Regions from separate parts of the Sediminibacillus dalangtanensis genome, predicted to be linked through region 1. Evidence: riboswitches for the same ligand, from Rfam matches in the RefSeq annotation. Region 1 holds a riboswitch; each other region holds the start of a gene.
The links. A riboswitch is a leader RNA that binds a small molecule or an ion and turns the genes downstream of it on or off. The one in region 1 is predicted to bind thiamine pyrophosphate.

Region 2: it holds a riboswitch for thiamine pyrophosphate, as region 1 does, so the genes downstream of both, thiT (energy-coupled thiamine transporter ThiT) here and ERJ70_RS16015 (ECF transporter S component) in region 1, are expected to answer to the same signal.
Region 3: it holds a riboswitch for thiamine pyrophosphate, as region 1 does, so the genes downstream of both, tenA (thiaminase II) here and ERJ70_RS16015 (ECF transporter S component) in region 1, are expected to answer to the same signal.

What each region holds. Positions count from the first base shown of each region.
Region 1 is NZ_CP046956.1:3,236,644-3,242,094, reverse strand. Features, by position in the region: gene ERJ70_RS16035 (phosphotriesterase family protein) at 1-710, shown strand, start outside; gene ERJ70_RS16030 (creatininase family protein) at 726-1,463, shown strand; gene ERJ70_RS16025 (SIS domain-containing protein) at 1,475-2,203, shown strand; gene ERJ70_RS16020 (hypothetical protein) at 2,295-2,477, shown strand; TPP riboswitch at 2,561-2,691, shown strand; gene ERJ70_RS16015 (ECF transporter S component) at 2,807-3,385, shown strand; gene ERJ70_RS16010 (ABC transporter ATP-binding protein) at 3,400-4,863, shown strand; gene ERJ70_RS16005 (energy-coupling factor transporter transmembrane component T family protein) at 4,880-5,451, shown strand, end outside.
Region 2 is NZ_CP046956.1:1,571,531-1,576,981, forward strand. Features, by position in the region: gene ERJ70_RS07915 (M3 family oligoendopeptidase) at 1-972, shown strand, start outside; gene ERJ70_RS07920 (cation:proton antiporter) at 1,306-2,493, shown strand; gene ERJ70_RS07925 (universal stress protein) at 2,570-2,983, shown strand; TPP riboswitch at 3,092-3,193, shown strand; gene thiT (energy-coupled thiamine transporter ThiT) at 3,290-3,865, shown strand; gene ERJ70_RS07935 (hypothetical protein) at 3,913-4,062, shown strand; gene ERJ70_RS07940 (YflT domain-containing protein) at 4,203-4,562, opposite strand; gene ERJ70_RS07945 (DUF1028 domain-containing protein) at 4,723-5,451, shown strand, end outside.
Region 3 is NZ_CP046956.1:182,016-187,466, reverse strand. Features, by position in the region: gene ERJ70_RS01060 (type 1 glutamine amidotransferase domain-containing protein) at 1-29, opposite strand, end outside; gene thiE (thiamine phosphate synthase) at 187-831, opposite strand; gene thiM (hydroxyethylthiazole kinase) at 835-1,632, opposite strand; gene thiD (bifunctional hydroxymethylpyrimidine kinase/phosphomethylpyrimidine kinase) at 1,625-2,452, opposite strand; gene tenA (thiaminase II) at 2,476-3,180, opposite strand; TPP riboswitch at 3,359-3,461, opposite strand; gene splB (spore photoproduct lyase) at 3,522-4,550, opposite strand; gene ERJ70_RS01030 (transcriptional regulator SplA domain-containing protein) at 4,543-4,800, opposite strand; gene lepB (signal peptidase I) at 5,109-5,451, opposite strand, start outside.

The sequences.
Region 1 (5,451 bases):
TTAACAAAAGCTTTTTATGGGATGCACCAATGCGGGACAATTTGAAAAAACTTGTCGGTGACTACGAAACTTATCATCAATGGATTAAAGATAAAACGGTTAATCAGCTTGCAGATTTCGTCATTCAGGAAGTGGAACAAGGATTGGAAGGGACAAAATGGAGAGGCGGGCAGGTGAAGTTTGGAACGGGTTATAACCGGATCACTCCATTAGAGGAAAAAACTTTGCGGGCGGTTGCGAGGGCACATCATGAAACGAAAGCCCCGATTCACACACACACGGAAGCAGGCACAATGGTACTCGAACAAATCGAACTGCTTAAGGAAGAAGGAATTAACCTGGAATATGTCAGCTTCGGGCATATGGATCGCAATCCGGACCCTTTTTATCACGAACAAGTGGCGAAAACTGGTGCGTTTCTTTCGTTTGATGGTATTTCCAAAATTAAATATGCACCAGAAAGCACCCGGATCCACTGTATTTTGGAACTGGTCCGCAAAGGCTATGAGGACCAAATTTTAGTCAGCGGAGACACTGCCAGAAAGTCTTATTATAAACACTATGATTACGGACTTGGATTGGAAAATATCATCGCCAAGTGGGTTCCCCGCTTCAAAACAGAGGCAGACAGTCTCGGATTTGACGGAGAGAAACTGATCACCAAATTTTTCGTGGAAAATCCCGCACGGTGTTTCACATTCAAAAACTAGAGAAGGGGTGCTGTTGTGAAGTTTCAATATCAAAACTCCTATAACATTAAAGAAGAAATCGAGCGTTCCAAAATTGCGATTCTTCCGGTTGGAGCAGTGGAAGCGCATGGTCCGCATTTGCCGCTCGGAACCGATAACTTTTTGGCTGAACGGCTGTCGGACAAGCTTGCTGAAGTGGTAAATGGCTTGGTTTTGCCAACGTTGCCGTATGGACAAGTATGGAGTCTGCGTCAATTTCCTGGTAGCATCACCGTCAGCAATCGTTCCCTGATCAGCTATATTAACGATATCGGCGAAAGCCTTTATCGACAGGGTATTAAGGTCTTTGCCATGGTGAACGGCCATTTGGGCAATGGAACAGCTTTGAAAGAAGCTGCTCGTGAATTGTATGAAACATGCCCGAAAATGAAAGTGTTGTATTTATTTTATCCGGGCATGAATAAGGCGGCAGAAGAAGTGAGGGAAACACCGTCCTCCCATGGCACCTATTTCCATGCCTGTGAAATAGAGACTTCCTATATGTTGTATCTTGCCCCGGAACTGGTAGAAATGGAGAAGGCGATCAATGATATTCCTGATATTCCGTTGAGTGCAGATGTCACGCCTACCCCTTGGGAGGAATTCACGGAAACCGCTGTATTAGGGGATGCCACCCTGGCGACAGAGGATAAGGGGATTTATATAATTGATATCGCCTTAAAAAACATGGTTCAATTAATAGAAGCGGCTAAACAGGAGACAGAACAAAACTAGGGAGGGTTTGGATGTTAGCCAATTACTTTGAAAAGGTTCATTCTCTGTTACAAGTAATCGAAGAAAAAGAGTTTACAGCTTTGCGCGAGGCTGCTGAAAAAATTTCTGCCTCGCTGCAGAACGATGGAGTGATCCACTTGTTTGGGTGTGGCCATTCGCATATTTTGACGGAAGAGGTTTATTATCGTGCAGGTGGACTAGTCCCCGTGCATCCGATCCTTCATGAACCGTTGATGCTGCACGAAGGAGCAGTCCGTTCTTCTACGTTGGAAAGAAAGAATGACTATGCAGCAAAGTTCATGGAGGAGCAGGACATCCGCCAAGGAGATATCATGGTGGTGTTGTCTACCTCTGGACGCAATCCGGTACCCGTTGACGTTGCGGGGATTGCCAAAGAGAAAGGCGCCTTTGTCATCGGAATCACCTCGATACAGTATTCACAAAGCCAGCCATCACGCCATACAAGTGGCAAGCATTTGTTTGATGCGGTGGATTTTGTGATTGATAATCATGCTCCGGTTGGAGATGCACTGCTTAGCCACCCGGAGGTACAAGTGAATTTCGCACCGAGCTCAACGGTGATTGGAGCTGCTATTATTAATGGATTATTTGCGGAAGCTATTAAACGGATGTCGGAGGATGGCTTTCAGCCGCCTGTCTTTTTAAGCGGTAACATAGAAGGCGCTGATGAGCATAACCAGCAGTTGATTGAAAAATACTCGGATCGGGTAACGTTATAGATAGGGAAAAGGTAACCGCAGAGCCTCGGTTACCTTTTCTTGTTTCCGCTTTTGTCTTATAGTGGGGATAGATGGTTAGGAGGGATTATGTATGGGACTCGTTGCTATTATTACCTATGTAATATCGTTGTTTATTCTCTATGTTGTCATTGAAACAGCGGTGAAAAACGGAATCAACAAATCAAATGTCGGTCGCCATTTCGATATGGACCGCCTAGAAGAACCAGAGGACACAAAGAAATCTTTGTTTGATACGGATTTGGATAAGGATTGAAAAAGCGAAGAACGGATTCATTATTTCATTGACAATACCTGTTCATTATGTGTTAAGATAACGATACAAAATAGAATAAGTTGTTTGTCCACTAGGGGTACCTTGAAATAGATGATGGCATCTATGGAAGAAAGGTTGAGATTAAAGTGAAACTTTAAGACCCTTGGAACCTGATCTGGTTGATACCAGCGGAGGGAAGTGGAGTAGCGGATACATATAGACTTGTGTGCTTCATGATATATCCAATACAACCACTTTCTTTGCGCTGGTAAAGAAAGTGGTTTTTTTGTGCAAAAAAAAATTTTATTAATAGGAGGAAGGACTTAATCATGAGTAAAGGGTTGAAATTGACAGATTTGTTGGTAACGATTATTGTCGCAATTATTTTCGGGATCATTTATAAATTATGGGGACCTTTATATGGGGTGCTCTCCACCTTTGGTCTCCAAGTAGAACAGCTGATTTATGGTATGTGGTTTATTGCAGCCATAGTTGCGTTTCTGATTATTCGAAAACCAGGTGTAGCTTTGCTTGCTGAGGTGGCGGCTGCTCATGGTGAATTTATTTTTGGTGGGGAATGGGGAATATCCACCCTATTATTTGGTATTGGCCAGGGATTAGCTGCGGAACTAATCTTTGCTGTCTTTCGTTACAAGCGTTACGACTTGTTCGTTGTATGTCTAGCAGGTATTGCCTCAGGATTTGCTTCGCTTGGTATTGATTATTTTTACGGTTATATCAATGATTTGGCGCTATGGAATTTCTTGTTGATGGTCGGCTTCCGATTACTCAGTTCCGTTATTATCGCTGGTATGGTCGGTTACACAATTGTCCAAGCGTTGGAAAAAACAGGGGTTACCAGCTTGGTTCGCCAAGCCTCAATAGAAGATTATAAGGCCTTGGAGTAGAAAGGTGGATGGCCATGACTACTGTTTCCAGTGTGAAAAACTTGCGTTTGAAGTTTCCAGGGAATGATTCTATGCTGTTAAAAGATTTTTCGATTTCTTTTGAACAGGGAGAAAAAGTACTGTTGTTAGGCCCATCCGGTGCTGGTAAATCTACGCTTTTGCAAGTACTCGCTGGATTGATTCCCAAATCCATTGATGTACCGGTAAAAGCAGATCAATGGACGATACCGGAAAGCTGGGGTTTTTTATTTCAAGATCCAGATACACAATTTTGTATGCCTTATGTAGATGAGGAAATTGCGTTCGTTCTTGAAAACTTAAAAATCCCGCAAGCCCAGATGAATGATCAAATACATTATTATTTACATCAAGTCGGCCTGAAACTTGATTCGATTCATACTAATATCCAAACACTTTCTGGTGGGATGAAGCAGCGATTAGCAATTGCTTCGATACTGGCTCTTCAGCCGGAAGTGCTATTTTTAGACGAACCAACCGCGTTGCTTGACCCGGATGGAACCAGCCAGGTTTGGAAAACAATTAAGGATATAGGAACAGATAAAACGGTGATCATTGTAGAGCACAAAATAGATGAAGTGGTTGATTATGTTGATCGTGTCGTTCTTTTTAATGCGCAAGGTGAACTCCTTGGGGATGGTCCAAAGGATGTTATTTTTCAACAGTATAAACAGACTCTTTACAAACAAGGGATATGGTACTCAGGGATATGGGACGATTATCTGCAAGGCAGTCGCCCCAGCAAGCCGGATATCTCTAATATCAGGAAAATACCAGTCCTTTCATTGAATCAATTTTCCGGGTTCAGGGGCAAGAACAAAAGAGTCGAAGTAGATCATGCCGACATTTATTCCGGTGAATGGATAGCGGTATTGGGTGAAAATGGAGCTGGAAAAACGACCCTGCTTCAATCCTTGATGGATTTAATAAAAACGAGCGGCTCCTATCATGTCTTTGGAAAGAATACAAAGAAAATAAAACGTCTTTCCGATTTTGTGTCATTTGTTTTCCAGAATCCCGAATTACAATTTGTAACGAATTCCGTTTACGACGAGTTAGCTTATACATTGCGGATACTAGGTTGGGATGCAGGAAAGATTGATCACCGGGTTTACCATTTGCTGCAGTTATTTCATTTAGATACTTATAAAACCCAACATCCTTATCAACTTTCCATGGGGCAAAAGCGAAGATTGAGTGTCGCAGTAGCACTAGCCCAAAACCAGCCGATTTTGCTTTTGGATGAGCCTACGTTTGGTCAAGATGCAGTCAACACATTTGCAATATTGGAAGAGTTAGAGCGGTTACGAAGAGAAGGTACTACTATCGTGATGGCAACCCATGACGGGCAAATTGTAAGGAATTTTGCCAGTAGATGCTGGTATATAGAAAATGGCAGGATGACGAAAGATGTTGCTGCACAAGAATATACCGACATTTATCCTTCCTATGTCTTGTAATAAGGAGAGAGAATAAATGCTATGGGAATTTTCCTATAAAGAAACCTGGCTTCATAAAATCAATCCAAGTTTTAAACTGGTGTTAGTTTTCCTGCTTTGTATCCAGGTACTCTTTATCCATAATCTAAATTTTATCATTAATTATATGTTGGCTGTACTAGTACTTTATCTATGCTTTACAGGACATCCATGTAAGCGGCTGTTACTTATTTCTGTTCCATTTATCATCCTGTTTTTGACTTCTTCCACCTCGATGATTTTTTTCGGAAAAGGGGAGGAAACGTGGTTTGAGTGGGGTTTGGTTCATATTACGGAAGAAAGCTTTTTTAGAGGGCTCCATATCGGTGTACGTGGACTTATATTTGCCGTGTTGGGGGTAGTTTTTGCGCTGACAACGAGACCGGTGTATTTGTTTTATTCCTTGATGCAGCAACTGAAGTTAAGGCCGAAATATGCATACAGTTTTATGGCAGCAGTTCAGTTGATCCCTATCATGGTTGAAGAGATGCAAAATCGGCGACATGCATTGAAAGTACGGGGATTACAATACGGGACCGGGTTTGGGGGTTTTATTGAAAAATTCCGTCT
Region 2 (5,451 bases), 1.7 Mb from region 1:
TCTAGTCATAAAACGCCGTTTGTTTCTTATCTCAGGCGAAAAGCTGAGTTGCTTGGCTTGGAAAAACTGAGCTGGTTTGATCTCGATGCTCCTGTTGGGGAAAATAACAAGACCATCGATTACGATGAGGCTGCAAGAATTATTATCGAACAATTCAACCGTTTCAGTACCGGGATGGCAGAATTTGCCCAAATGGCTTTCGACCAACGCTGGATTGAAGCAGAAAATCGTCCTGGTAAACGTCCGGGAGGTTTTTGCACAAGTTTTCCAGATAGTCGGGAAACGCGAATCTTTATGACCTATTCAGGCACTCCCTCCAATGTAGCCACATTGGCACATGAACTCGGTCATGGATATCACCAGTTCGTGATGAACGATATTGAAATACTAAATCAGGATTATGCAATGAATGTGGCCGAAACAGCTTCTACTTTTGCTGAAATGGTTGTAGCCGATGCTGCTGTGAAAAATGCAGAAACCAAGGAAGAAAAAATTTCTTTACTGGATGATAAAATTCAACGTAGTGTGGCATTTTTCATGAACATCCATGCTCGTTTTCTGTTCGAAACAAAATTTTATGATGAACGTAAAAAAGGCCTTGTCTCTGCTGAACGCTTGAATCAATTGATGAAACAGGCACAAAAGGATGCGTACTGTAATGCGCTTTACGGTTATGATCCAACTTTATGGGCATCTAAACTTCATTTTCACATTACTGATGTACCTTTTTACAACTTCCCTTACACATTCGGTTATTTGTTTAGCCTTGGCATCTATGCGGATGCACTGGAATCTGGTCGAGGTTTTGAGGACAAATATGTTGCCCTTTTAAGAGATACTGGACGAATGAGTGTGGAGGAATTGGCTAAAAAACATCTGAATGTCCACCTGGACAGAATGGAGTTTTGGGAGAAAGCCATCCAATTGTGCAAGGACGATGTGGAAGAATTTTTAAAGCTGACAGAGCGATAAATACTTGTTTTATATAGTACGAAGGGAGCGGAACAACCACCCGCAGTGGTTGTTCCGCTTTCCGTTGTTATGGAGACGATTTTCGTAATACCTGAAAAGCAACAAGGTCTGAAAAAAGTGACTTGATGAATAAGAAATTTTGCCATGTGCGATTTGTAAGCCAATGCCTTTTTCAGTTCAATCAATTCGGTTGATTGAAGGATACAAGTTGGTTTTCTGGGAGACAGTTAAAAGACAGCAGAAAAACATATGCTTATACTGCCAGTTTAAGCCGCTCGCTTTAAGGCTAAAGAATAGATATAGAAATGAATGTTGTAGAAGGGAGTCTCAGTCATGTTAGCGCATCAGATCGTTTTGCTATTATTCTTAGGCTATATCGTTTTTTCCATTGATAAAAAACAGAAGTATTTTCCGGTACCAATGGTGTTGGTGCTTTTAGGAATCGCGTTATCGTTTATATCCTATTTCGATTCTCTCAAAATTACCAAGGAGATTATTTTCAACGTTTTTTTACCAGCCTTGTTGTTCACTTCCGCATACCAGTTTTCACTTGATTCGTTAAAGAAAAATAAATGGATCATTGCTACGCTTACTACTGTGGGACTAATGGCGACTGCTGGACTTCTAGGTGTCGCCATTTATTTTATCAGTGGGCCTTTCCTTCAAATTTCCCTGTTAGGAGCGCTTTTGATTGCGGCAATCCTGACACCGACTGATCCGGTCTCGGTTGTTTCCATTTTGAAGCAATCAACGGGAAATGAAAAAATAGCCGATATTGTAGAAGGTGAATCGATGGTGAACGATGGAACAAGCATCGTTGTCTATTCGGTACTTTTGACTATGTATAAAAGTGGAGAATCTTTCTCAATTGTTTCCTTCTTAAGCGAATTTTTACTCGTATCTGCAGGCGGGGTCATCCTCGGGATTATTTTTGGCTGGCTTCTCAGCAGGGCTGTGCACTATACACACCATAAACAGTACCAGGTTATGCTCAGCATCATCGTCGCATACGGAAGCTTCCATATCGCGGAAAAAATTGGTATTTCTGGTGTCTTGGCAACTGTCACTGCTGGGATCATGCTTTCTTGGGAATTCGGTAAAACGGAAAAAGAAGATTATTTCCATGACTCACTTGATGGGTTCTGGACCATTGTTGAGCCGTCTGTGTTAGCCCTCATTTTCCTGCTTATCGGCATAGATGCTGCAGATTACCTTGCATTTCCCGGCTGGGTCCTTGCTTTTATCATTTTTGTTTTATCGCTTGTTGTCCGTTTCCTTGTATTGGCTGGTTTTACGAGCGCGGTACCTGCCTGGAGGAAAAAATTCAGTGCAGGTGACGTTGGCCTGATTACCTGGTCCGGCATAAAAGGAACGATGTCGGTCGCATTATTGTTGGGATTAGAAGCGGGTGTAGATCAGGATAATGTTCTAGTGTCTTTGACTTTCGCAGCCGTCTTATTGTCATTAGTCATTCAAAGTGTCGGTGTCTATCCATTGACGAAAGAAAAAGAAAAAGAATAAGCCTGTGAAAATTTTTCTCCATCAGTTGGTGCCTTTCTTTTACTAATTGAATAGACTGCAATAGAGGTGAACGCCCATGCAGAAAATTTATTTGGTGCCAGTCGATGGCAGTGAACAATGTTTATCGGCAGTTGATCATGCTGTAGAAGCGGCGCTTGAAAGTGGTTATGGAATCCGATTGTTGAACGTCCAGCCGAAAGTCCATACACAGTATGCGCAATCAAAAGTCGGAACAAAGACGTTGGAAAACTATAAAAAGGAAACATCCGACAGAATCCTGAATCAAGCAGAAGAGAGAATAAAGGATCAGGTAGAGGTTGTTTGTAAAACACGCTGGGGAATCCCCGCAGTGGAAATATGTGAAGAGGCAAAAGGGAAAGCGATAAAAGGAATTATTCTAGCACCGCGAACAGCAAAGAAAAAGCTTGGAAGCGTCACTTATAAAGTCTTGCAAAAGTCGACTGTCCCAGTAACTGTCATTCCAGTTTAACGGTATAAGCAATAATAATTCCGCAAGATATAACTCCAATCCATCGTTTCCTTTTTGCGGTGCAAGGCAGTTTTCGTTATACTGTGTCTAACAAAAAAAGAGGATGCCGAAGTCTTCAGGGGGAGCCAACTGGCTGAGAGTGAACACTGATGTTCAGACCCTTTGAACCTGTTAGTTAACACTAGCGTAGGAATGGCGGCTTTTATGATGGCGAGGTAAGCAATGCAACGGGTATTTCCATCAGGAAAGCTTTCCCCTTTTGCATTGCTTTTTTTGTCGATAACTAAAACTATGGGGGTGTGCACGATGGAAGCAAGGCAAACACTGTTTTTGGTCGAGGTAGCTATCATGTCTGCTATGGCACTCGTACTTGATATTATTCCTTTCTTATCGTTTAAAATTTGGCCGCAAGGCGGCTCTGTATCCTTCGCCATGATACCAGTATTTCTTTTTGCTTTCAGGTGGGGCATGAAAGGGGGACTGTTGAGCGGTCTGTTGTTCGGGGCATTTCAAGTGGTGACCGGTACAGCTTATATTCTTACACCATTACAAGGATTGATAGAATACGGTTTGGCCTTTACTGCTCTCGGTACTGCAGGAGTTGTATCAACAAAGGTACAAGCAGCACTGAAAGCAGGAAAACATTCAGTATTTTTTGTGTACATTTCACTCGGTGTTCTTCTAGGATGCAGTTTGCGTTTTTTGGGTCATTTGTTGGCGGGCGTATTCTTCTTTTCGGAAAATGCGCCCGAAGGACAGCCGATTTGGCTTTACTCCGCAATTTATAATGGTTCTTACATGCTTCCGGCGTTTATATTGAGTTCGATAGTCATTTCCTTTTTGTTCTATAAACAGCCACGGTTGGCAGAAGCCAGACCATGATAACGACGAAAACGGATCGTAAGGAGGAAAAAGGAGGTTGAATTTTAATGAAGGAACTTATCGGCAACTGTATTCGTTGTAATAAAGCTGTTTATTGTAAGGATGGTTTTTTTGACGGTATTCATCATGAGGGGAAACTGCTTTGCGTTGATTGTAGTGAACAGGACGAACTGGAAGAAGAATCAGACAAACAGTGATCCTGAAGTAATTGAATCATGGTACATAATCTTAAAGCATACCAACCGATGCGTTTTCTTTCCCTGTATGGAACATTCCTAATTAACAAATAGGGGCTTGTCCGCAAAAGTCTTTCTTTTGCGACAGCCCCATATTCTTCTTAAAGGGTATTGGTTAAAATTTCTTCTACGTTATCGGTATTGGTAACGACCAGTAAAATTTTCCCTTCGTCCAATTCTTCCTCATAATTATTAGCTTCCACATCAGATAAACCTACTTCTTTCAACTTGGTACGAAGTTCGTCTCCTTTTTTATTGAACAGATTACCAACGGCACTTTTTAAGTTCATCTCGTTTAATCCGATGGTATTGGCGTCTGCATTATCTGCAACACGTTTCGACCGATCGCTGTCATGGGCAAGAACATATACGTTATCTTTATCAATGCCCTTTTGACTTAATTTGTTTACATCCTGTTGTAATTGTTCGTCGTTTGTATATTTGCGAATAAATGGTGACATATAAAGCCCTCCTTTTTTATTTTCCATTTCATAAATAAAAATACCCTTCCCACATAGAATGAAACGCTTTAAAGGGGAGCTCCAACCATACATGATGTCAGAAAAGGATAAATTTTCAGGTAAATAAATTGCTGTTCTTGGTAGTATTGTTCTAAAATGAATGCAGGTCATTAAGGGGGGAATAAATTTGAAGAAAAATATCGTAGCAACTTTTTCCATTGTCGGAGTGGATCCGGAAACAGGAGAACATGGGATTGCTGTTCAATCAAAGTTTATTGCGGTAGGGTCTGTCGTGCCGTGGGCAAAGGCTGGAGTGGGAGCAGTAGCGACCCAGGCTTTTGCCAATCCTTCTTACGGTCCACAGGGTCTTGAGCTTCTTGAAAAAGGGTACACACCTGAAGAAGTTATTGACCTTTTGACAAAAGACGATCCACAGAGGGAAGAACGTCAGGTTGGCATAGTAGATGCGAAGGGAAACAGCGCTACTTATACTGGGGTACATTGCTATGATTGGGCAGGAGGAACCCGCGGAGAAAATTTTGCGGCCCAGGGAAACATTCTCGTAAATGAAGCCACTGTTTCCCATATGGCTAAGACCTTTGAACGATCACAAGGAACATTGGCAGAACGCTTGCTGGCATGCCTGCAAGCTGCCCAAGAAGCTGGTGGGGATAGTAGAGGAAAGCAGTCGGCAGCACTGTATGTTGTGAAAGATAAGGGAGGATATGGTGGGTTCAATGACAGGCTTGTCGATTTACGGGTTGATGACCATCCTGAACCTATCCAAGAAATTATCCGTCTTTATCAGCTTCAGCAGCTTTATTTCGGTGAGATAAAACAGGAAAACGTACTTCTGATTGAGGGAACAACAAAGCAGAAGGTGATCTCT
Region 3 (5,451 bases), 1.0 Mb from region 1:
GCAATGACCTTTTTGTCCTGCAAGCGCATTTTTGCACCCTCCTTCACTACATTCGCCCTTTGGGCAACTTTACTAACCTACAGTTTATCATCAAACGTCAAATTACGAAATGAATAACCCCGCTTCTGAGCGATAGGAAAAAAGCAGCCTGTTTCCTGTGAAATCAGACTGCCTTTTCAACAGATATTATTCGGTTAGCATTGTCTGATGTTTTAACTGCTGTGCTGCTGTCAATGCATTTTCCGACCCGCTGATGGCTGAGATGACCGATATACCGTCCGCCCCGGCCTTGATCACCTCTGCTGCATTTTTTTCCTGAATACCGCCGATCGCAACAAGTGGTGTGTTGCCGATCAACCTTCTTATCTCTGCTAAACCTTCTAGCCCGATCGGTGTCTTAGCGTCGTGCTTGGTAGCAGTAACAAAAACCGGTCCGGCTCCAATATAGTCAGCCCCTGCAGAGCCGGCTTCGACAGCCTCTTGCACATTGGTTGCCGAAACTCCGACAATAAAATTCTTTGGACAGCGGCGGCGGACGGATTCAATCGGTTCATCTTCCTGACCGACATGTATACCATCTGCCCCCACCTCGATGGCCAAATCCACATCATCGTTTACAAGAAAAGGGACATGGTAACGACGGCACAGTTCTTTCATTTGCAATGCAAGTTTTTGCTTATCTGCGCCTGTCTTGGCACCTCTGCCCTTTTCTCTGAACTGGAACAAGGTTATGCCACCAGCTAGCGCCTGCTCCAAAACGTAAAGCGGATTTTCGATACAATTATTACTTCCCATTATCAAGTAGACTTGTAAAAACTGACGTATATGCATCGGTTATCCATCCACCCGTTTTAATTGCATTTTTTTCAGCCAACCTTCCTCGTCCAACTGATGCAAGGCATCAAGAAATGCTGATTGAAAACTGCCGGGTCCATCACTCGCTGAAGCAGCAAATTCGGCAGCTGCTCCATAATAGCTGACAGCAGCTGCTGCCGCTGACAGTTTATCGCTTCCCACTGCTAAAAACGCTGCAGTCACCGAACTGAGCAGGCAGCCTGCCCCGGTAATCTTCGTTTGTAGTTGGTGACCATTCCCGCTCAAGTAAAGAGAATTCCCGTCTGTGATAACATCTTCTTCCCCAGTAAGCACCACGGCTGTCTCCAACTGTTTCGCGGCTTCAACCGCTATCTTTCGCCCATCTCCTTGAAAAGCGGAATCGACGCCTTTCATCTCTGCATCCGCCCCGGCTAAAAAAGCAATTTCCCCGGCGTTGCCACGGATCAAGGAAACGTCGATTTCTTCCAGAATTCTCAAGGCAACCATGTTTCGAAAAGAGGTTGCTCCGACTCCTACTGGATCAAACACAACAGGTATTCCCTTTTGATTAGCTGCCTGTCCTGCCTTGAGCATCGCAGTAACCTGCGGTGCAGTCAGCGTACCGATATTCAATACTAGCGCATCCGCTACCGCTGCCATGTCAGCCGCTTCCTCTTCCGCATTAGCCATGACCGGGGAAGCCCCCATGGCCAGCAGCCCGTTTGCCGTGAAATTAGTGACGACTTGGTTGGTAATGTTGTGAATTAACGGTTGTCTATCTCTCACATTCATTAGTAAACTGGCAATCTCATTCATTAGAATCCACCCCTTTCTTCTTACCGGGCAGTCCGTTCATCCGGTATCCCCAGTGGTTGGTCGGACCGTTCCCCTTACCGATTCCTAGTGTATGGTGAATAGCGGCAGTGATGAATTCCTTGCCTATAGCAACCGCTTCCGGTATTGTTCTTCCTTTTGCCAGTTCAGAAGTGATGACTGCAGAAAAGGTACAGCCGGTTCCATGCGTATGCTTGGTTTCTAGCCTTGGCGATTGAAACAATTGATATCCCTGTTTGTCATATAAAACATCAACAGCCTCTCCCGGCAGGTGTCCGCCTTTTACGATTGCCGCTCCAGCTCCAAGCTCTTCTACAATCAGCCTGGCCGCCCGTTTGGCATCTGATAAATTCTTTATCGGAAACTCGACCAGTATTTCCGCTTCCGGAATATTCGGTGTGGCAATAGCTGCCAAGGGAATCAGTTTATCTCGGACTGTTTGTTTTGATTTTTCTTCCATCAACTCATGACCACTTTTTGCCACCATGACAGGGTCGATTACATAAGGGGATTGTTGATTTACCAGTTTACCGGCAATCAACTCCATCATTTCACTGGTAGCAATCATTCCCGTTTTTACCGCATCAGGCATAATATCCTGAAATACTGCATCCAGCTGTTTTTCGATAAAATCGACTGGCAAGTGCTGAACATCCTTCACTCCCATTGTGTTTTGGGCAACTACAGAAGTGACCACACTCATCCCGTACACTTCTCTTTCCTGGAAACTTTTCAAATCTGCCTGAATGCCAGCTCCGCCTGTAGGATCGGTCCCAGCAATGGTCAAAGCACTTGCAATCATGCTGCTTCCCCCTCTCTGTTTTTTTAATGAAACGTCTGTATCTGTTGATCAGACGATAACGAAAACGGCCATTCTTCCTGCGTATAGGCCATATCCCAAAAACGATATTCCAGTTGGCAGCTTTTTATAAAGGCTTGGGCCGCTTTTTGCTTATCCTGTTCACTGGCGTTGGATGCCCAACGATCGATTTTCCTGCATAACTCATGGGTGACTTCCGCGATTTCCCCATCTGCATAAAAGGAAATCCATTCATAAAACGGATGGGAAGTATCCGGCTGTTTTTCTTCCAATATGGCCCGGCCGATTTCCAGATAGGTCCATGGACATGGAAGCAACGCTGCCAGGGTTTCGCCCATCGTTCCGCTGTATGCGGCTTTGCTCATGTGAGCGACATAGTGATCAGCAGTAGGTGGCAACGGACTTCCTTGCAGGTCGTCGTAGTTGACGCCTGCCACCCGGCAGAAATTCTCATGTGGATGAATTTCACTGTTGAGGACGAATCCGATTTGTTCCTGAAAAAAGCCCATGTCGGACCGGTCCTCGCACTTCGAAATCGCCAGGCCGTATATTCGATTGAAAGCAGATAAATATTCATAATCTGCTTTTACATAGTGAATCAAAGCCTGCTTAGGTACATTCCCTTCCGCTATTCCCCTGATAAAAGGATGCTGTAGAATTCCTTCAAAAACTTCATCTGCCTGCTTTCTTAATTGTTCAGAAAATGTCACGGTAAAACTCCTCCCTTGTTTTGGAGGAAGCCCAGAACCTCTGGGAAATGGAGGGGAAATAATATCGAAGAAAAGAACAATTGATTGGTAAGCCGAACTCCGTTCCCGGAACGCAAAAAACCGCTCCAGGAAACTGGAGCGGTTTATTCAATCTTGGTAAGGTTTATCCAAAGATAGACGAATCCCGTCTCCACTTTCCTACGCTGGTACTAACCAGTTCAGGTTCAAAGGGACCAAGGTTATTCCTTATCTCAGCCTTAGAGGCGCCCCTAGTGGACTTCCAAAATATTTAACTACTTTTACTAAAACATGAATGGATCAGAATGTCAAACAAGCTATTATCATGTGAAATATTCAATTGTTGCCTTAGGAAACAGCTTATGGATGGTCGATTTCAAAACATCTTTCATTTCTTCTTGTTCCTCATCCTTATAGACGTACTTGCCAATACCATACCTGCCCCATTTCCATTTCCGCTTCGATTCATCCAGCTCCAGTTTAGTCATCGGGTAATTTTTTTCAATGACCCGTTTAGCTGGCTGCGTAAATCGATGTTGGATCAGTTCGAATGTCAGATCTTTTTTTGCGGAAGACGGCAGCGCATCCGCCAGCCTTTCCAGCATTTCCGGATAGCCTTCCTGCCAACCTTCATGCAAATAAATCGGGGCGACAATAAAACCGAGCGGATATCCGGCTTCCGCTACTTTTGTCGCTGCACCTATCCGTTCGGCAAGCCTGGAAGTCCCTGGTTCAAAATACTTAATCACATAATCATCGTTAATACTGAACCGGAACCTGGTTCTGCCGTTATGTTCAGCATCAAGCAGGTGATCGACATGGGCAAATTTTGTCACAAATCGGAGTTTCCCGTAGGTCGACTTTCCAAAATATTCGATTGCACGTTTCAACGTATGGGTCAGGTGATCAATCCCGACAATATCCGAAGTACAGGAAGCTTCGAATCGCGTGAATTCCGGCGCCCGGTCACGCATGTACTTTTCCGCTGCGTCAAAAATTTCATCGGTGTTGACATATGTCCGGATGTACGGCTTGCTGCCCATCGTCGTTTGCAAGTAACAATAATGGCAATGCCCCATGCACCCTGTCGCAAATGGTATCGCATATTCGGCAGACGGCTTGGATGTATCAAACTTCAGTGTTTTTCTTATCCCTACAACGAGCGTCGATTTTGCATTACGGTATTTCTGAAAGTCGTTTTCCCCCGGCAAATTACGGACTTGATTATGGGAGGTCGTTTCCCGGATTTCGATTCCCATCCCCTTAAATTTATCGATAAGCTCGCGACCAAGCGGATACTCCATGGCCCTTGGCTCTACATATACCAGCTGCGGAACAAACGGTTTAACCATGCAACCCCTCCGAACCCTCTGTACCAAATGCAACCTGATATGCGTGTTCTGCTTCTTGTTCTGAGCGATATACTGCCACTTCTTCCGTTAATGGATAGTATGTATCGTACAAAAACAGCGCCAGTTCATTTCCATTGTCCGGATCAGCCACCACTGCAGCCTCCTGCACATTGGCCACCCCTTGCACATGCGGATTCCGGATAATCACATAAACCACCTCACCTGGCATATAACCCTGATTATACTCCATCATTTCACCCAACTCTCCATCAAGATAACCTTATTATCCCAATCCCCCCAAAAATTATTATAAAAAACAGGATAAAAAAACGGGGTCAGTCCCCGACAACAACCCAGAAGTGCTAATGACTGGCTCTGGGGACTGACCCTCCTGTACAGATCTCTTACACGGCAAACACAATATACAGACTAAAAACAGCGCGGCCAAAACAATATGTTGAGAAGTCCACCCTTTGGGGACTGGCCCCGTTATCCACGCATCAACAAGGGGGCGGTTCCATAAGTCGGTGAAAGACTTATGGAACCGCCCCCTTAGTTTTATTCGGGTATGCCGATGGCTTTTAAGGGCCATATTCTCAATTTAACATCGCCGATGACACTGTCGTCTTCGATGAAACCAAAGTACCTGCTGTCCTTACTGACCAGACGGTTGTCTCCCAGAACAAAAAGGCAGCCTTCCGGCACGATGCTTTTGCCGGCAACTTCTTTCAGTGTGAAATTGTTTGTGAGATACTGGCTTTGCGATAAACTTTTTTTGTATTCTTCCAAGTATGGCTCTTCCACTTGCTTGTCATTGATATAAAGGATATCTTCCTTCACTTCGATTTTATCGCCCGGAAGGCCGATAACCCTTTTCACGTAAGCATCGTCAGAGTCTGGT